2 regions of the Rhizobium sp. EC-SD404 genome follow, and region 2 is predicted to be linked to the other one. Evidence: riboswitches for the same ligand, from Rfam matches in the RefSeq annotation. Region 2 holds a riboswitch; the other holds the start of a gene.
The links. Region 2 has a riboswitch for thiamine pyrophosphate ahead of thiB (thiamine ABC transporter substrate binding subunit). Riboswitches for the same ligand answer to the same signal wherever they lie in the genome.
Positions count from the first base shown of each region.

Region 1: linked by a shared signal. The riboswitch ahead of GC125_RS08020 (YkoF family thiamine/hydroxymethylpyrimidine-binding protein) and the one ahead of thiB (thiamine ABC transporter substrate binding subunit) in region 2 are both predicted to bind thiamine pyrophosphate.

Region 1 covers NZ_LR701459.1:1,481,276-1,491,283, reverse strand. Annotated here, with positions in the region: gene GC125_RS08035 (energy-coupling factor transporter transmembrane component T family protein) at 1-383, opposite strand, end outside; gene GC125_RS08030 (ABC transporter ATP-binding protein) at 377-2,035, opposite strand; gene GC125_RS08025 (ECF transporter S component) at 2,028-2,609, opposite strand; gene GC125_RS08020 (YkoF family thiamine/hydroxymethylpyrimidine-binding protein) at 2,663-3,274, opposite strand; TPP riboswitch at 3,267-3,381, opposite strand; gene GC125_RS08015 (winged helix-turn-helix transcriptional regulator) at 3,450-4,145, opposite strand; gene GC125_RS08010 (acyl-CoA dehydrogenase family protein) at 4,302-5,468, shown strand; gene GC125_RS08005 (cation diffusion facilitator family transporter) at 5,521-6,432, opposite strand; gene GC125_RS08000 (anthranilate synthase) at 6,445-8,631, opposite strand; gene GC125_RS07995 (extensin-like domain-containing protein) at 8,956-9,906, shown strand; gene GC125_RS07990 (spermidine synthase) at 9,911-10,008, opposite strand, start outside.
Region 2 covers NZ_LR701459.1:567,043-577,050, forward strand. Annotated here, with positions in the region: gene GC125_RS03730 (ABC transporter substrate-binding protein) at 1-317, shown strand, start outside; gene GC125_RS03735 (ABC transporter ATP-binding protein) at 332-1,195, shown strand; gene GC125_RS03740 (ABC transporter permease) at 1,188-2,060, shown strand; gene GC125_RS03745 (cytosine deaminase) at 2,060-3,406, shown strand; gene GC125_RS03750 (FAD-binding oxidoreductase) at 3,394-4,806, shown strand; gene GC125_RS03755 (NAD(P)H-dependent oxidoreductase) at 4,806-5,402, shown strand; gene GC125_RS03760 (DUF4345 domain-containing protein) at 5,442-5,849, shown strand; gene GC125_RS03765 (ABC-F family ATP-binding cassette domain-containing protein) at 5,846-7,672, opposite strand; gene GC125_RS03770 (thiamine diphosphokinase) at 7,677-8,351, opposite strand; TPP riboswitch at 8,415-8,521, shown strand; gene thiB (thiamine ABC transporter substrate binding subunit) at 8,561-9,574, shown strand; gene thiP (thiamine/thiamine pyrophosphate ABC transporter permease) at 9,591-10,008, shown strand, end outside.

The DNA.
Region 1 (10,008 bases), 910 kb from region 2:
ATCAGCGCCTTCACGAAACTGCCCGGGTTGGTGGTCAGCACGAAGACCGCCGACACCATCCCGCAGGCGATCGCCCGCAGAAAAAGCACGATGCCGGCCTGCAGCCGCCCGTCGCCGAACGGCGTTTCCTTCGCCATCTGCACCGCGAATTCGCTTTCCTGCCGGAAGAGCACACTGGTGGTGATGAAGCCCGCACCGAACAGCGCGAAGGGTACGATCAACGCAAGCACGAGCAGCGGCGAAAGACGCTCGAGAGCGATCAGGATTGTCACGCACGTCAGGATCACCGCGATCTGGAACGGTGCGTCGAACATGAAGATCGAGGCGGCAAGCCAGATCAGCGCGACGACAAGCTTCGGCAGCGGATGAACCGTTCTCAACATGCGGGCACCGGCTCTTTTTCCAGCCAGTCCAGCGCCGCAAGAAGGTGCGGTGGCGCAAGCCCTGCCCGTTTCATGAGCGCGCGATCGCGCATGAGCTCGGAGGCCGGGCCATCGGAAAGGATGCGGCCATCGCCGACGATGATCCAGCGTGCTGCCGTCGCAAGCGCAAAATCCATGTCGTGCGTAACGATCGCCACCGCCCTCGCCCGATCGCGAAGCCGGTCGATTTCAGCGATGAGCGCATCGCTGCCCGCTGCATCGAGCCCCCCGGTCGGCTCATCCAGCACGATCAGCGGAAACCGATCGCCGGCCATCAACAGGGCAAGCGAGAGACGGCGCTTCTGCCCTTCCGAAAGCTGCATCGGATGGCGATCGAGAAGTGCCACCAGCCTCCAACGCTCGGCAAGCGCCTCTACGTCGGCCACCTCCGCCCGCACGCCGGCGGCATCAAGAGCGGCGGCAAGCTCTTCGCCGACCGATCCCGCGATGAACTGGCTGTCGGGATTCTGGAAAGAGATGCCACCCATCGCCCCCTCCCGACGTCCCGCCTTCAGGCGCAGGAGCCCCGCCAAACTGGCAGCGAGCGTCGACTTGCCTGCTCCGTTGGCGCCGAGAATCGCGACCACCTCGCCCGCTGCAATCGAAACCGTCACATCATGCAGGACCGGCTTGGCGAAGAGCGGCGCGCAGGAAGCCCCATCGAGCCGGGCGACGGTGGCGCCGATTGCCCCTGCTTGTGCGATCCGCGGCGCGATGAAGTCGACGAGCGCGGCACGAGCTCGGTCGATCAGCGGAGGGGGCAGCCGGTCCATGGCGTGAAGCGCTTCGGCAAAGGTCAAAGGCGGCGGCTCGACCTCGTGACCGATCGCCATCAGCCGGTCGTCGAGCCGGCTGCCGATCGGCCGCCAAATGCCCAGACGATCGAGCGTGCGCCCATGGTCGCGAAACACTGCGCGCGGAGGCCCGCTGGCGACGATGCGTCCATCGCCTCCGAGGATGGCGACGCGATCGATGAGCGTGATGAGATCATCGAGCCGGTGATCGACGATGAGTGCGGCGCCATGAGGCGGAACATCCAGCAAGAGGCGCTCCAGCCGGCGCGCCGCTTCGGGTGCGAGATGCGCCGTCGGCTCGTCGGCAACGATGATCGGCGCCTGTTGCGCCATGATGGCAGCAATCGCGACAAGCTGTTTTTCGCCGCCTGACAAGTGGCTTGAGCGTCTGTCGAGCCAGTCCTGCGGCAGGCCGATCGAGCGCATCGCCGCTTCCGCGCGCATAGCGATCTCGTCGGCAGGCAGGCCCTGATTTTCAAGCGCGAAGGCGACCTCATCGGCAACCGTCATGCCGCACAGCGTTTGCTCCGCCTTCTGGAAAAGCCGCGCGACGGAACTGCTCCAGCCCGCCGGAGTGCGCGCCGCAACATCTTCGCCAAGAAGCCTGACCTCACCGGTTCGCTCCGACGCGATCGAGTGCGGGATGAGGCCGGTCAGCGCATTGAGCAGCGAAGACTTGCCGGATCCGGACGCGCCAAGCAGAAGCCAGCGCTCGCCCGGACGGATGACGAGATCGACCGGCCCGACCGCCGCCGTGTCCGACGCGGCATAGGTGACCGAGACCCCGTCGATGAGAACCGCGGCAGGCTGTTCAGCCATGGACGACCCGCCGGTCGCGATCGATGCCGAGACCGGAAAGCACGCCCGTGCGATAGAGCGCCTGCGTCACCCAATGGCCAAGAAGGCCGCCGAGCAGAGCGCCACTCAGGCATCTGAGAGCGAACATTGCGATCAGCAGGCCGGGTGCGAGCGCGCCATAGTCGAAGCGGATCCACGTGTAGATGAAGGAAGCGACTGCCGCGCCCACGCCTGCCGCCATGAGCACGGGCAAGCGGTAGTTCTTCCATCGCGTGGCCGCGAAGACGGCTTCCGCACCGGCTCCCTGGACCAGGCCGGTGACGATCAGCAGCAGGCCCGCCGGACTCCCGAGCAGCACCTGGACCACCGCCGCGAGAACTTCCGACAGAAGCGCCGCACCCGGCTTGCGGATGATGGACGCGGCGATGATCGAGACGATGAACCAGAAGCCCATGACGACATCCATCGTCACCGGCCCGAAGATCGCCTGCGTGATGAGCCAGACCTGAACCCAGGCCAGGTAAAGGACGCCGAAAACGGCTCCGAGAAAGGCGACGATCAGGATTTCGCGCAGGGTCCAGCTGTTGCTGTGCATGACAGGCCTCTTGAAGGAAATATGAAACGGGAGAATGGGTTAGCGCCGCGCCCTCAGGCGCGCTTGCTCGGACTGTTGGCCGAAACGGTGATGTCGAGCGCCACATGGCCGCGCGCATCGCCGAAACGCAGGAAGGCTTCCGAGAGCGTTGCGAACACCGCGCCGGCATCGCCCCCGAGCTTAGTGCAGAAGTTCTTCGAACGGTCGAACACGCCCGACGATTTCAGGAAATCGATGCACCCATAGATCTCGTCCATGTGGTGCCCTTCGCCGAGCGGATAGAGCGAAAACTGGGCCGCGACATGCTGTCCGGTCACGGGCGCATCGGCCACATGCGCACAGGCTGCCTCGATCCGCTCTGCCAGCGGCAACGCGTTGCCTGCACCCGAGATCGGCGTGCAGATCGGATCGTCCGGCTCACCGGGGCAGCCGCGCGAGACGGTTGCCGAAAACACGCAGTGGACGCCGGATTGCGCCGCACGCACGAAAACGTCGCGCATGGCGGGGAACAAATCCTCCGGCGGACCGACGATCAGCGTCGACACGTCATCGGTTTCGATGCGAAACCGGTCCCGATAAGGATCGAGTGCCTGAACCGCATCGAGGATGATCCGCACGAAATCGTCGGACATCGGATAAAGGGAAATCTGTGCACCGGAAAACATGTCGTCGCCTCGCTCCGCTGGCATTAACCAGATCAGCTAAAGGGTCCGGAGGCTTCATGCGCCTCGCATCTCAGCCCCGGCAATACGGAGCACCCCTGTCGAATGAGCGAAAGCTATCGTGCTCTTCTGGTCGGTGCAAGACCCATTTGTTTTGCGAAGAAATTTCCGGCTGCCGTCAGGCGACCTGCCGTTCGTGGGGTGCAAAAGGGCTTAAGCCAAGCCATTGCTGCATGGCGTTTGCGATGGTCGGATCACCATCGACGGCGAGCCTCCCCGCGTCGATCTCGCCGCGGATCTGGGCAAGTCCCATCCAGACCGCCGTCATGCTGCGCAGATCTCCGGTCACCAACAGGTCGAGATCGAAGCCCGGATCGAAATTGCAGAGATCGACTTGGCCGCGATCGACGACCAGCCACCAGCTCTGGCGATTTGTCGGTAGTTCGGGATACAGAAATTGAATCGTACACCGGCGCGGCGGAAGCGGCTTTGGATTGAGGTGCCGGCGCATGTCCCACATCAGCAGCGACGGATCGAGGTTCTTGAGCGAAAGCCGGGACTCCACCCAGCGCTGACCCCACATGCCCAAGCCCATCACCAAGGGTTCCAGGTCACGGCCCGAGCGCGTGAGTTGATACTCGACGACAGTTCCGTCGTTGCGTCGAACGGCTTCGATAACGCCGGCTTGCTCCAGTTCCTTCAACCGTTTCGAGAGAAGCGCTGGCGACATGCGCGGTACCCCGCGCCGGAGATCGTTGAAGCGCGTTGTCCCGCAAATCAGCTCGCGCACGATCAGCACTGTCCATCGTGAACAGAGGATTTCGGCTGCCATCGCAACCGGGCAGAATTGTCCGTAACCGGCATGCTCCGTCATGGGCTGGCCCTCGCCATAGCCCCGTCGCCCAGCGCGGATCATACCGCGTTCACGAGACCTGCGATACGAAAAGCCCAGTACAGTTCCTGAACTGGATTTCGAGCTCGTGCAGGCCGACCATCACGCCACGATCAACGCAATCGAGGGAGAATGATCATGGCACTGGCTGTTCAGGACACCGAAGCATCACGCTTTCGAAGCGCAGGCAGGGATCCGCTGGAAATCGCCAAGACACTGATTCCGGAGCTGAAGAAGCGCGCCGAAGACTCTGACGAACAGGATGCATTCGTCGCGGAGAATGTTGCTCTTCTCAAAGAAGTCGGTCTTGTCGAGGCCGGCGTGCCGGCCGAGTTCGGCGGAGGTGGAGCAAATGTCGAGCAGTTGGCTGAGATGCTGCGCGCGCTCGCCCATGGCTGCAGCTCGACGGCACTCGCTTTCTCTATGCACACGCATCAAGTGGCGGTTCCCTCCTGGCGGTGGCGCCATCAACAGGTCGCGGCCGTGGAACCGCTTCTGCGCCGCGTGGCAAGCGAACACATCATCCTGCTTTCAAGCGGCGGGTCGGACTGGATCGGCGGATCCGGGACGGCAGAGCGCGTCGAAGGCGGCTATCGCATCAAGGCGCGCAAGGTCTTCACCTCCGCAGCGCCCGCAGGCGATATCCTGATGTCGGGAGCGCTCGTCGACGAGGGCGATGGAACGTCGTCGGTGATCCATTTCGGCATCCCGATGAAGGCGGCCGAGGTCAAGATCGAGCCGACTTGGCGCGCGCTCGGCATGCGGGGTACGGGGTCGCATGATGTCGTGGTTGACGGGCTTTTCGTGGCCGATGCCGCGATAGCCTTCAAGCGCCCGGCGGGTCGGTGGCATCCGGTGTTCCAGATCATCGCGACCGTCGCATTTCCCTTGATCTACGCTGTCTATCTCGGTGTCGCGGAGCGGGCGCGTGACATCGCCATCGATATCGCCTCCCGTAAACCGACGACGTCCCACGCGCTCGATCTTGCAGGTAGGATGGAGACGAGCCTCAAGGCCGCACAATTGGCGCACCGCTTCATGGTCGAAACCGCGATGCGCGGCGAAGCCTCGGCCGAGACGGTCAACGCTGTGATGATGGGGCGCACGCTGGTGGCGGACAAAGCGATCGAGGCGGTCGAGCTGGCGCTGGAGCTTGCCGGCGGAACGGGCTTTTACCGCAGAGCGGGGCTGGAACGGTGCTTCCGTGACATTCAGGGGGCCCGTTTCCATCCCCTGCAGCGGGGACCGCAAGCCGCCTATGCCGGCGCGATGGCGTTGGGGCTTCCGGTGGACACGGTCTTCTGAGACTAGGCAGGATGATGGGTCGACAGTGTCGCAGCCCATCATCTCTGTTCCGTTAGCCCTCCTGCGGGATCACCCGGACCCCGTGGGCCTTAACGCCTTCCGGCTCCACGTGGATGGCGATGCGGGCGCCCGGTACTGCGGCCCGGATGGCATCCTCGATCCGGTCGCAGATCACGTGGGAGGCGGCAACCGTCATGTCGGCCGGCACGACCATGTGGAAATCGACGAAGGTCGCCGGTCCCGCCTGACGGGTTTTCAGGTCGTGCACGTTCACAGAGCCTTCGGCGTGGTCGGCAATCGCAGCGCGGATCAGGGCGTCGTCCTGCGCATCGACGGCGCGGTCCATCAAGCCGCCGACAGAGCTCGAGATCACCTTCCAGCCCTGGAAGAGAATGTTGATGGCGACGATGATGGCAAGCAGCGGATCGAGGATTGCGAAGCCCGTGACGAGCGCCGCAACGAGACCGATGAAAACGCCGACCGAGGTGACGACGTCGGACACGATATGGTGCCCGTCGGCGACGAGTGCGGGCGACCGGTAGGCGCGCCCCTCGCGGATGAGGATATAGGCCCAAGCCGCGTTGATGGCGGCAGCGGCGAGATTGATCGTCAGACCAAGTCCTGCGGCTTCCGGCAGTTGCGGCGCAAGCAGTGCCGGGATCGCCTGCTGCATGATGGCGATCGCCGCCACCACGATCAGCACGCCTTCGATGACGGCCGAAAAATACTCCGCCTTGTGGTGCCCGAACGGATGATCCGCATCGGCCGGCTTATGGGCGTAGGAGACGGCGTAAAATGCAATCAACGCCGCGATGATGTTGACGATCGATTCCAAGCCATCCGACAACAGCGCGACCGACCCGGTCACCCACCAGGCGACGAGCTTCATGCCCGTCACGACAAGTGCGATCGGGATCGACCAGAAGGCGAGTTGCCTCACCCGCGCGCTGTTGCTTGGAACCACGCTCGTCGTCCTTCAGGCGGCCGCGACATCGGCACGACGCGCGAGCCGCGCCACGACGTTTTCGATGATGCGCATGCCGACATCCTGGCCGAGCGTCATGATGGATTCCGGGTGGAACTGCACCGCGGCGACCGGCTCTCGCACATGCTCGATACCCATGATCGTGCCGTCCTCGCTTTCCGCCGTGATCCGGAAGTCCGCAGGCAGGCTCGCCGGATCGGCGAAGATCGAGTGATACCGCCCGACCGTCACTTCGAAGGGCAAGCCGTCGAAGACCGCGCCCGGATCGATGATGCGGATGCGTGATGGCTTGCCATGCATGGGCAAGGCCAGCTGGCGCAACTGGCCGCCATAGGCTTCCGCCAGTGCCTGCAGCCCCAGGCAGACGCCGAAGATCGGCAGGCCCCTCGCCCGCGCACGCTTGATCGTCGCCTTGCAATCGAAATCCTTCGGACTGCCTGGCCCCGGCGAAAGCACCACCAGATCCGGATCGATGCGATCGAGCACCTCGTCGGCCACCGGCGAACGCACGGTGGTGACTGAGGCACCGGTCTGGCGCAGATAGTTGGCCAGCGTGTGCACGAAGCTGTCTTCATGATCGACGAGCAAGATCGATACGCCGTCGCCGACCCGATCAGTCTTGCGCGCCCCCGCGGCCACCGATGCGTTGCCAGCGTCCCGAATGGCCGAAATCATCGCCGAAGCCTTGAGTTCGGTCTCGGCTGCTTCTTCTTCCGGATCGCTGTCATAGAGCAGCGTCGCGCCGGCGCGCACTTCCGCCACGCCCGCCTTGATGCGGATGGTGCGCAGCGTGAGCCCGGTATTCATGTCGCCATTGAAGTTCACCATGCCGATCGCGCCGCCATACCAGGCGCGCGGGCTCTTTTCGTTGGCTTCGATGAAGCGCATCGCCCAGAGCTTCGGCGCGCCGGTAACGGTCACGGCCCAGGCATGCGAGAGGAAAGCGTCGAACGCGTCCATCCCGTCCCTGAGCCGTCCCTCGATATGGTCGACCGTGTGGATGAGGCGCGAATACATCTCGATCTGACGACGACCGATAACCTTGACCGAACCGGGCTCGCAAACGCGGCTCTTGTCGTTCCGATCGACATCCGAACACATGGTGAGCTCGGACTCATCTTTCTTGGAATTCAACAGCTTGAGGATTTGTTCTGAATCAGAAATTGCGTCTTCGCCGCGCTTGATCGTGCCCGAGATCGGGCAGGTCTCGACACGCCGGCCATTGACCCGCACGAACATCTCCGGCGAGGCGCCAATCAGATATTCCTGGTTTCCGAGATTGATGAAAAACGAATAGGGCGACGGATTGATCGCCTTCAGCCGGCGCGAGATCGCCGAAGGCTTCGACTTGCACCGTTCGCGAAACATCTGTCCCGGTACGACTTCGAACAGATCGCCACGCTTGAAGCTTTCCTTCGCGCGGCGAACCAGATCGGCGTATTCGCCCGGCTGGTGATCGCACTTTTCCGGAACCGTGCCTGTGTCCTGGAACGGTTCGGCATCAACCGATCCGTCACGACCGAAAGTCGTCGCGCCATCCTTGGCGAAATCGTACCGATCGATCCAGGCTTTGGCCGAATAATGGTCGACGACAAGAATTTCGTCGGGCAGGAAAAGTACCAGGTCGCGCTGATCGTCCGGCCGCGGCAGGGACTGCTTCACCGGATCGAACTGAAAGGCGAGATCGTAGCCGAAGGCGCCATAGAGACCGATATTGCTGTCTTCGGACGACCGGAACAGATCGACGATCGCGCGCAGCACCGTGAAGACGGTGGGGACGCGGGAGCGCTCCTCCTCTGTGAAAAGGCGGCTCGGCTCATGCACCAGCAGCGAAAGCTTGCGTTCCGTCCGCTCGCCGAGCGTCATCTCCTGCTCGGAGGCGAGCCGCGCTGCAATCATCTGCAGCAGCACGGCGCCGCGATCGTTGTAGGCATCGAGCGTCACCGCACGGCCACGTGCCGTGATCGACAGCGGAGGATCGACGATCGCCGTGTCCCAACGGGTGTAGCGGCCCGGATATTCGTAGTTCGACGAGAAAACGGCACCACGCCGCTCATCGAGACGATCGATGTAGCTGTCGATCGCACCACCATAGCCGACCTCCCGCCGCAGCCGGGAAACCTCCACGCCACCTTCCGTCATGAAAGATTGCGCGCCGTCATCGTCAATCCGAGCCATCGTCGCTGCCCACCCTTTTCGTTCAGCCCGGACACCCTGTCCGGCGGGCTCAAACGAAAAAGCCGCCGGGAGTGATCCTGGGCGGCTTCGGTCTATCAGTCACGCACGACTGGTCGCGGCCGCTTCAGCGTGCCCACCACCAATTCTTGTTTGCGCGTGCCATGTTCATGAATTCTCATTACCGGCGAAAGCGGCCAGCCGCAACTGGATTCGCGAGCGCAGGCACCACTCTTCCGTCGACCATGGGAACCCGGACTCAAACGATGCGTTCAGGGACCGGGGAGCGCTCGGCGCAGATGCGCCGTGGGAGAGGATCAATCCTTCATGGACACTCGATTTGCCTGCAGCGTAGCCGCCGCAATTCTCGCGCTCGCGCTGATGACGCCTGCGACTGCTCAGGAAACCGAGCCCGATCCGACTTTGCCGCAAGCCAGCGACGCGCCCTTGCCAGAAGAGCGACCGGAGCTTCCCGGCGATGCCGAACCAAGCGATGATGCCGATCAGCCCGTCGACGGCGGGGAAGCGGAAGAGGAAGCCCCCGAAGACGTGCCGGTCCCGGATGAGCGTCCCGAGGAGGATGTCGACGAAGATTCCGATGACGCAGACGCTGACGCCGGTACCGATGCGGATGCGGATGCCGGTGAAGTCGAGGAAGAGCCCGTCGAGGAGGAAATCACCGAGCCCCTCCCCCCGGAGCCCGAAGACGCAGCCGCACTGCGTGCCTGCCGTGCCGAACTGCGCGGCCTGGGTGCGGAATTTACGCTGTTGGACACGATCGAACCCGAAGGTGCCGAACAGGCTGGATGCGGAGTCGACACGCCCTTCGCCGTCACAAGCATCCTGCCGGGCATCGCGCTCGAACCGGAAACGCAGATGCGCTGTGCAACCGCGCTGGCGCTGGCGAAATGGGTGCGTGGAGAAGTCCTGCCCGCCGCCCGCGCGCTCGAACTCGGCCAGCTCACGACACTCAACCACGGTTCGACCTATGTCTGCCGTCCGCGCAACAACGTCGAAGAAGCCGACATCTCGGAACATGCGCTGGGCAACGCCATCGACATCATGAGCTTCACCTTCGAAAGCGGAGAAGCCATCACCGTTTCACCCAAGGAAGGTGACGGCGATGCCAGCGAAGCCTTCCAGAAGGCGGTCGGCTCGGGCGCTTGTTTGCATTTCACGACAGTTCTCGGACCCGGCTCGGACGCCTATCACGACGATCATCTGCATCTCGACATCGCCAAACGCTCGAGCGATTACCGTCTCTGCCAGACGCCGTGACGGGCTAGTCCGTGCGCGTTGCGAGCCAGATGAGGTGCCGCGCCCCGCGTGAGCGCCTGGCGCGCACCTTCACTTCTTCCACGGCAAACCCCGATGATTTGA
Region 2 (10,008 bases):
TCGAAGCGACGGCGATCGGCTGGGCCAATTATCTCTACGGCGACAACACGGCCGCAAACGACCTGATCAAGGCCGACAATCCGGAAATGACGGACGAGCAGCTTGAATACTCGCTGGAGAAGATGAAGGAATACGGTATCGTCGTTTCGGGAGAAGCCGAGGAACAGGGTGTCGGCTGCATGACCGATGCGCGCTGGCAGAACTTCTATGACAACATGGTCGAGGCCGGTGTCTTCGAAGCCGGAATCGATATCAGCCAGGCCTATACGACCGAGTATGTCTGCCAGGGCGTCGGCGTCGATCTGATGGATCAGTAGGCCCCTGCGTGGGGATGAGCGAAGGGACGGCCCAGGTGGCATTGGCGTTGAAGACACCTTCGGAACAGGTCTCGCCCGGGCGTGCGGGTGCGCGCCCGGTGGTTGCGCTCACCAACGTGTCGAAGGTGTTCTCGAACGGAACGAAGGCATTGTCGAACATGACGATGTCGGTTCGTCCGGGCGAGTTCGTCAGCCTGCTCGGACCTTCCGGCTGCGGCAAGTCGACGGCGCTTCGCATCATCGCCGGGCTCGGCGAGCCGAGCAGCGGAACGATCGACTGGCCGTCGTCGCAGATCGACAGCCGCGGGCTGCCCCAGGGTGATGTCGGTTTCGTCTTCCAGGAGCCGACGCTGATGCCGTGGCAAACGGTGTTCGGTAACGTCTACCTGCCGCTGAAGCTGCGCGGAAAATCGAAAAGCGCAGTGAAAGAGCAGATTATGGAGACGCTGGCGCTCGTCGGCCTCCAGGATTTCGCCGACGCCTATCCGCGTGAACTGTCCGGCGGGATGAAGATGCGCGTCTCGATCGCCCGCGCACTGGTCACCAAGCCGAAGCTGCTCTTGATGGACGAGCCCTTCGCGGCGCTCGACGAAATCACGCGGCAGAAACTGAATGACGACGTGCTGCGGCTTTGGGCGCAGTCCGGCCTGACCGTGATCTTCGTTACCCATTCGGTCTTCGAATCCGCCTATCTCTCCAGCCGCATCGTCGTGATGAAGGCAAGACCTGGCCAGGTCTTCGCCGATATCGCGCTCGATCCGCCGCTCGAGCGGGACGACCATTTTCGCACGTCGGAAACCTACCGCGCCATCTGTGCCGAGGTGTCCGATGCGCTGCAGGCGGCGATCGTGAAGGGTGGAGGTGTGCACCATGGCTGATGCGCTCGGCAGCACTGCCCGCGAAGCCGCAGAGGATAAGGCCGAACCGGAGCGGGCTGCTCCCGCGCGAGGACCCCTGGTGCCCGATCGATTGCTCAGGATCGTCGTGCCGCTCGGCATGTTCTGCCTCGCGGTCCTCGCCTGGCATCTCTACGTCACCATCAACGAGGTTCCGCACTATATCCTGCCGAGCCCCGTGCTTGTGGCGCAGGCCTTGTGGAACGACTGGGGTACGCTTGCGCCGGCGCTGTTCGTCACCGTCAAGATCACTTTCACGGCGCTCTTTATGGCGCTCGTCGGCGGGGTGGGGCTTGCCATTCTTCTCGTCCAGTCGCGCTGGATCGAACTCGCTCTTTTTCCCTTTGCCGTCATCCTGCAGGTAACACCGATCGTTGCGATCGCGCCGCTGCTGTTGATCTATGCATCGGACACGCAGACGGCGCTGCTCATCTGCGCATTCCTCGTCGCCTTCTTTCCAATCCTGTCGAACATGGTTCAGGGGCTGAAGAGCGTCGATCACAACCTGATCAATCTGTTCGAGCTCTATGGCGCAAGCCGCTGGCAGACGCTGATCCACCTGAAGATCCCGGCATCGCTGCCCTATTTCATGGCAGGCCTGCGCATCGGCGGCGGGCTGGCACTGATCGCGGCCGTCGTCGCCGAATTCGCGGCGGGCTCTGCCGGTGCCGGTTCCGGGCTCGCCTTCCGACTGCTTGAAAGCCAGTATCGCCTCAATATTCCACGCCTCTTCGCAGCGCTCGTCCTGTTGACGGCCACGGGCGTCGCGATTTTTGCCTTGACCTCCTTCATCTCCTGGCTCTCGCTACGGCGTTGGCACGAGAGTGCAATCCGCCGGGAGAATTGATGACCGCCACGACTGCAGCCGGGGCAAGCCGTCTTGTCCTGAAGAACGCGCGTCTGCCGGATGCGCTGGCCGGCAAGCCGACATCAGCCGCGGTGCCGCGCGTCGACATCACGATCGCGGATGGTCTGATCGCCGCCATCGAGCCATCATCAGAAGATGGCGGGGACGGCTCGGCGGCAACCGGCGCTGACACCCACGACATGCGCGACGGGCTGGTTCTGCCCGCTTTCGTCGACATCCACACCCATCTCGACAAGGGCCATATCTGGCCGCGCAAGCCCAATCCCGATGGGACGTGGATGAATGCCCTGCTGTCGGTCGCCGAGGATCGCGAGCGGCACTGGTCTGCGTCCGACGTCGAGCGACGGATGGAGTTTTCGCTGCAGGCAGCCTATGCGCACGGAACTGCGGCGATCCGCACCCATCTCGACAGCGCTCCTCCACAGCACGGCATCACCTGGGACGTGTTCGAAAAGGTGCGTGAGCGCTGGGCCGACCGCATCGAGCTGCAGGGTGTATCGCTGCTCGGGCCCGACCATCTGCTCGACAAGAACATCGTGGCCGAAGTGGTGCGGCGCACCAAAGCCGGCAACGGCGTGATGGGCGGCGCGATCGCCGATCATCCTGAAACAAAGACAGCCATGCGCAACGTCGTGGAGGCGGCGGGCGAGGCCGGGCTCGATCTCGACATTCACTGCGACGAGACCGGCAACCGGGAGGCATCGGCACTCTACTGGCTCGCCGAAGCGGTGATCGAGACGGGCTACAAGGGCCGTGTCGCGGCCGGACATTGCTGCGCGCTCGCGGTGCAGGACGAGGCAACGTTCCAGAAGACCTTGGAGCGTGTGGCGCGCGCCGGGATCGCCGTCATCTCTTTGCCCATGTGCAACATGTACCTGCAGGACCGTGCGGAAAACGGCGCGCGTACGACGCCGCGCTGGCGCGGGGTCGCGCCGCTGCGCGAACTGGCGGAAGCCGGCGTGCCCGTGGCGATTGCATCCGACAACACCCGCGATCCGTTCTACGCCTATGGCGATCTCGATTGCATCGAAGTGCTGCGCGAAGGCGCGCGCATCCTGCATTTCGACCATCCGGCAGAAGAAGCCTGGATCTGGGCCCGCAGCGTCGGTGCCACGCCGGGCGCCTTTGCCGGCATGGAGGCGAAGGCCGAGATCGTCGTCGGTGCGCCGGCAGATCTCGTTCTTCTCGGCGCCCGCAACTGGTCGGAGATGATGGCGCGCCCACAGGCCGATCGGAAAATCATGCGCGCCGGCCGCATCATCGATGCGAAACTGCCCGACTACCGCGACCTCGACGATCTCATGGGAGACACATCATGGACCTGACCGGCTTCCGCGCGGCGCTTGGCGATATCCCGATCGAAGATCATCCCCGGCTCGTGCAGCAGAAGAGCCGCGACCACTATTGGTATTCGCCGATCCTGAAAGCTCAGCTCGACAAGGTCACGGCCGATCTCGTCGTCATGCCGCGCAGCGTCGAGGATGTCGTGACGATCCTTGCCGCCGCCTACAAGTTCGACGTCCCGATCACGCCGCGCGGCGCCGGTACCGGGAATTACGGCCAGGCCATGCCGCTTGCGGGCGGCGCCATGCTCGATCTCAAGAACATGGACACGGTGCTGGAGATCAAACCGGACCGGGTTCGGGCGCAAGCCGGCGCGATCATGGTCAAGATGGATGAGGAAACGAAGGCCGCGGTCGGCGCGGAACTGCGCTTTCATCCCTCCACCTATCGCATGGCGACGATCGGCGGCTTCATCGCAGGCGGATCAGGTGGCATCGGATCCGTGCGCTGGGGCGGTCTGCGCAATCTCGGCAACATCCTCGGCCTGAAGATCGTCACCTGCGAGGAAACCCCGCGCGTGCTCGACATTCGTGGTGCCGACATCATGAAGCTCGCCCATGCCTACGGCACCAACGGCATCATCGTGGAAGCGGAAATGCCGCTCGCGCCGGCCTATGACTGGGTGGAAGTCGTCGTCGGCTTCGACGATTTCCTCGCATCCTGCCGCTACGCCGAAGCGCTCGCCGGCCAAGACGGCATTCTGCTCAAGGAAATCTCGCCCGTCGCCGCGCCGATACCTTATGACTATTTCGGCCGCTACCGGGATTTCCTGAGGCAGGACCAATCGGTGGTGCTGATCATGGTCGCGCCGAATTCCGTCGACGCGCTGAAACTCTTCACCGACCATCATGGTGGCGAGATCCTGCACCGCAGCGATGTGCACGATCTCGATGCGGACGGCCGCAAGCTGCCGCCGATCTATGAGTTCACCTGGAACCACACGACGCTCCGCGGCCTGAAGATCGATCCGACGATCACCTATCTCCAGACGCAGTATCCGACGCTCGATCATCTGGAGAAAATCTACAAGCTCCTCGGCGACGAGATGCCGATGCATATCGAGATGACGCGCTTCGACGGGCGCGTTGTCTTCTCCGGCTTGCCCATCGTGCGCTACACGGGCGAGGAGCGTCTCGAGGAAATCATACGCCTGCACGAGGAGAACGGTTGTCTGGTCTTCAACCCGCACCGCTACACCCTCGAGGAAGGCGGCATGAAGCAGACCGACCGGGCGCAACTCGCGTTCAAGAAGGAAGCCGATCCGAAGGGTCTCCTCAATCCCGGCAAGATGATCGCGTGGGATGACCCGGACTTCGATTTCGACTCCGGTCGCGTGTGGTTGTTTGCCGGTCTCGGCGTGCAGGCGCGAGGCGCAGCCTGATGCGGGTCCACGTCGTGCATGCCCATCCGGTCGAGACGAGCTTCAACCGCACGCTTTTCAACACCGTCTGCGAGACGTTGCAAGCCGCCGGCCACGAGGTGGATGCGCTCAGCCTCTACGACGAGGGCTTCGAGGCGACGCTATCGCGCGAAGAGCGCCTGAACTATCACGACGTGCCGCACAATGTGACGGACACCATCCGGCCCTATGTGGAACGGCTGAATGCCGCGGACGCAATCGTGTTCGTCCATCCGGTCTGGAATTTCGGCTACCCGGCGATCCTCAAGGGATATTTCGACCGCATTTTCCTGCCGGGCGTGTCCTTCACCATGTCGGCGGGCTCCGACCGGGGGCATCTGAAACCGAACCTTACCCACATCCGGAAGGTCGCCTTCGTCGCGACCTATGGGGGTACGCGCTTCCGTGCCATGCTGATGGGCGACCCGCCGCGCAATCTCGCTCGCCGCTGGGCCTGGGCGACGTTTCGCGGCAAGCGGCCGCCGGACTATCTCGCGCTTTACGATATGAACAACAACGAAGCGCCGGAATTGAGCGGCTTCATCGAGCGCTTGCGCCGTCATTTCGCGCGGTTTTGAGCGCACCAGCCGCGCCGTGCTCTGGGAGGAGGGGACGTCATGAATGAACGCCGCCTCCTTCAGGTCGTGGTCGCGGTGCTGTCGCTCATGCCCGTCTGCGCCGGGCTTGCCGGTGTCGTACTCGGCCCCGGGTTTCTTTCAACCGAGGAACCATGGTCGGCCAGCCTCGACAGCCATGTTCGCTTCCTCTCCGGCGTTTTCTTCGCACTTGGACTCGCGTGGTGGAGTTGCGTCCCAAACATTGAGAGGAAGACGGACCGCATGCGCCTGCTCGGCGTGGCAACGATCGTCGGTGGCTTGGCGCGGCTCGGTTCGCTCGTTGTTGTCGGCGTCCCGTCTGCCGGACATCTGGTCGGCCTCGGCCTCGAGCTCGTCATCGTGCCGCTGATCCTCGTCTGGCAGACGCGGATCCGGCGCATCGCCTTAAGCGGTGAGGGACGAACCTAGCCCTCGATCTCCTCGCGCAGGACTTCGAGTTCCAGCCATTCCTCTTCCATGCGATCGACATCGCCGCGCAATGTTTCAAGCGCCTTGGCATCACGAGCGAACGCTTCGGCCTGCTTGGTAAAGTAATCGGGCTTGGCCATGCGTGCCTCGATGGCAGCGATTTCCGCCTGCTTCGTCTCTATCTCCTTGGGCAGGGTTTCGAGCGCGAATTTCTGCTTGTAGGAGAGCTTGCGGGACGATCCGGAAGCCTGCGGCTTTTCCTTGCCGCCCGATGATCCCTTCGGCTTGTCGCCGGCGGCCTTCTTGGCGGCATCGTTGGAGAGCTTGCGCTGCGCCATCATATCGGTGAAGCCGCCCGCGAAGGCCGTCCAGCGGCCGTCCGGCGCCATCAGATTGGCGGGCGCAAGCACCGAGCCCACCGTGCGATCGAGGAAGTCTCGGTCGTGGCTGACGAGGATGACGGTTCCTTCGTAGCTCGCGACGATCTCCTGCAAGAGATCGAGCGTTTCCATGTCGAGATCGTTCGTCGGTTCGTCGAGGACGAGCAGGTTCGACGGCCGCGAAAGAATCCGCGCCAGCATGAGGCGTGCCCGCTCGCCGCCCGACAATTCGCGGATCGGGGTGCGCGACTGTTCCGGGTGGAACAGGAAGTCCTTCATGTAGCCGGTGACGTGCTTCTGCACGCCGTTGACCAGCAGCGTGTCGCCGCGCCCGTCGGTCAGATAATGGGCAAGCGTGTCGTTCTCATCGAGGTCGTCGCGGCGCTGGTCGAGAACCGCGATGTCGAGATTTGTGCCGAGGCGCACGAAGCCCGTATCCGGCGCCAGCCGTCCGGTCAGCATGTTCAAAAGTGTGGTCTTGCCAGCGCCGTTGGGGCCGACGAGGCCGATACGATCGCCGCGATGAACCCGCAGCGAGAAATTGTCCACGGCGCAATAGTCGCCGAAATGCTTCGAAATGCCCTCGGCTTCGATGACCAGCTTGCCCGACTGGTTGCCGTCGCTCGCCTGCGTCTCGACGCGTCCGGTCGGACCGCGATGGCTGCGGAACTCCTGCCGCATGGTATGCAGTTCGCCGAGCCGGCGGACGTTGCGCTTGCGCCTCGCCGTCACGCCGTAGCGCAACCAGTGCTCCTCGCGTTCGATCGCACGGCCGAGCTTGTGGAGGTTGCGCTCCTCCTCTTCCATCACCTGGTCGCGCCAGTCTTCGAAATGGGCGAAGCCACGGTCGAGCCTCCGGGTCGTGCCGCGATCGAGCCAGACGGTGGCGCGCGAAACCTTTTCCAGGAAGCGTCGGTCGTGCGAGATGGTGATGATCGCGCCGCGGAAACCGGAGAGCTCCGACTCCAACCACTCGATGGTGGGCAGGTCCAGATGGTTGGTCGGCTCATCGAGCAGAAGAAGATCGGGCGACGGCGCCAGAACGCGGGCAAGGGCCGCGCGCCGCGCTTCGCCGCCCGAGAGGCGGGAGGGTTCTTCTTCGCCGGTCAGGCCAAGATGCTCGAGGAGATAGGTTACGCGATGCGGGTCGTCGCCCGGAGCGAGCCCAGCCTCTGCATAGGAGCGCACGTCCGCGAAGTCGCCGAAATCCGGCGCCTGGAAGAGATAGCGGATCGTGGTCGAGGGGTGCCGGAAGACCTCGCCCGATTGCGGTTCGGCAAGACCGGCGGCGATCTTCATCAGGGTCGACTTGCCCGAACCGTTGCGCCCGACAAGGCAAATGCGGTCGCCTGGCTCGACCTGCAGCGCTGCACCGTCAAGCAGCGGTGTCCCGCCGAATGTCAGATGGATGTCGTCGAGCTTCAAGATAGGTGGTGATGCCAAAGGGTTAGGCTCCGGAAAAGTCGTTCGGGCGGGCAAGCAGCAGGGCAGGTCCGCCCGCGTGCCGGATGGTTACCGGCCCTTCCGCCACATTGGATATGGTGCGTGTCGTGCCGAATGTGCAGTCGAAATCGGTGAGAGGATAGCGCGCGCCCTCGATGGTCAGGCTCGCGATATCTGCAAAGGCCAGCAAGGAGAAGAGGCTGCCCTTCGGCAGATCGAAGGTCATCGGGGTACCGGTGAGGGGAAAACCCTCTTCCTCGCCCGATGTCAGCGTGATCTCGAAGCCTCGTTCCGCCAGCTTCACCGCCAGCGCCATGTGGGCAAAGGCGTGGTCCGTGCGCTCGCCGCCCAATGCACCGACGAGAATTATGCGCCGCGCTCCACTGTCGATCGCCGTTTCGATCGCGATCTCTCCATCGGTCGCATTCTTGGCCGGCGGGTATGGCTCGCGTCTGACATCCGGCCAGCTGTCGATCAGGTGAGCGTCGGCAGAATCGAAGTCGCCGACCCAGAGTTCGGGCTTCACGCGGAGTGCTGCTGCATGGCGCATGCCGCTGTCGGCTGCAATCACGCGGGTGCCCTCAACCTGCGATTTCAGGCGTTCCGTCACGGTCACTTCTCCGCTCAGGAGAACGGCGAAATGCGCATTTGCGTCTGTCGGGGTCGGTTCTGCCTGCATCGCCCGCTGCTCTAGCAGCTTTCACGCGCCTTGCCAGTGCCACCGGCCGCGATTACACATGGAGTTGCTCTAACGGGGTGTTGTCCGGAAACGGACGGCTGAGAGGCGCATGCCAACCCGAAGAACCTGATCCGGCTCATACCGGCGGAGGGATTAGACGCGTCAGAAAACGCCTATTCCCCTGAAAGCCATGAACAGAGGAGGCGTTGATGACGCTGAAGACATTCTTTCCCATGCTGCTCGCGGCCAGTTTCCTGGCTCCCATGTCGTCCGAGGCGCAGGAGGCGACGCGATCGCTCACCGTCTACACCTATGACAGTTTCGTTGCCGAATGGGGCCCGGGACCGCTGATCGAAGAGGCCTTCGAGGCGACATGCGACTGCGACCTGATCTGGGTCGGCGCGGCGGACGGCGTGGCGCTCCTCAACCGGTTGCGGCTGGAAGGCGACCGGGCGGAGGCCGGCGTCGTGCTCGGGCTCGACACCAACCTCGTCGCGGAAGCCAAGGAGACGGGCCTCTTTGCTGCCCATGAAATCGACACAAGCGCGATCGACGTCCCCGGCGGCTTCGAGGACGACGTCTTCGTGCCTTACGATTACGGGCATTTCGCCGTAGTCTACGACACCGAGGTGATCGACACGCCGCCGACAAGTTTGAAGGAACTGGTCGAAGGCGACCCGAACCAGAAGATCGTGATCCAGGATCCACGCACATCGACGCCGGGACTTGGCCTTCTGCTCTGGATCAAGTCGGTCTATGGCGATGATGCCGCATCCGCCTGGGCCGACCTCAAGGACCGCGTCCTGACGGTGGCGCCCGGCTGGTCGGAATCCTATGGCCTCTTCACCGATGGCGAAGCGCCGATGGTGCTTTCCTATACGACGTCGCCGGCCTACCACATGGTTTCGGAGGATACCGAGCGCTATCAGGCGGCGGCGTTCTCCGAGGGGCATTACCTGCAGATCGAAGTGGCAGGCGTTCTTGCCTCGGCGCCCGATATCGATCTTGCACGCGAATTCATGAGCTTCATGACTGGCGAAGGTTTCCAGGACGCCATCCCGACCTACAACTGGATGATGCCCGCAGGCCCGATAAGCGAAGAACTGCCCGAGGCTTTCTCGCGCCTGGTTCAACCGGAAGAAAGCCTGCTCTTTTCGCCGGAAGAAGTGGCCGCCAACCGTCGCGCATGGGTCGATGAGTGGCTGTCGGTGATGGCCGAATAACCAGAGAGCCGCCGCGATGCGCGCCTATCGGGCCGATCCTCTGGATATCGCTTTCGGCATCGCGGCGCTTGCCATCATCCTCGGCATCGTCGGGTTAGCCGTCGCCGGGCTGCTTGTGGCGGCAGGCGCCGACGCGTCGCGGTTCACGGCGTTCGATGCCTATACGATGCGTGTCGTTCGCTTCACGCTTTGGCAGGCCGGGCTTTCGACGCTGCTCTCGCTGGCCTTTGCCCTGCCGCTTGCACGGGCGCTGGCGCGGCGCCCGCATTTTGCGGGACGCGCCTGGATCTTGCGGCTCTTTGCCGTGCCGCTCGGCCTGCCGGCCATCGTCGCGGCGCTCGGCATCATCGCCATTTGGGGGCGCCAAGGCGTCGTTAACGACGCGTACCGCTGGCTCGGGGCGGAGCAGCCGATCTCCGTCTACGGTCTACCCG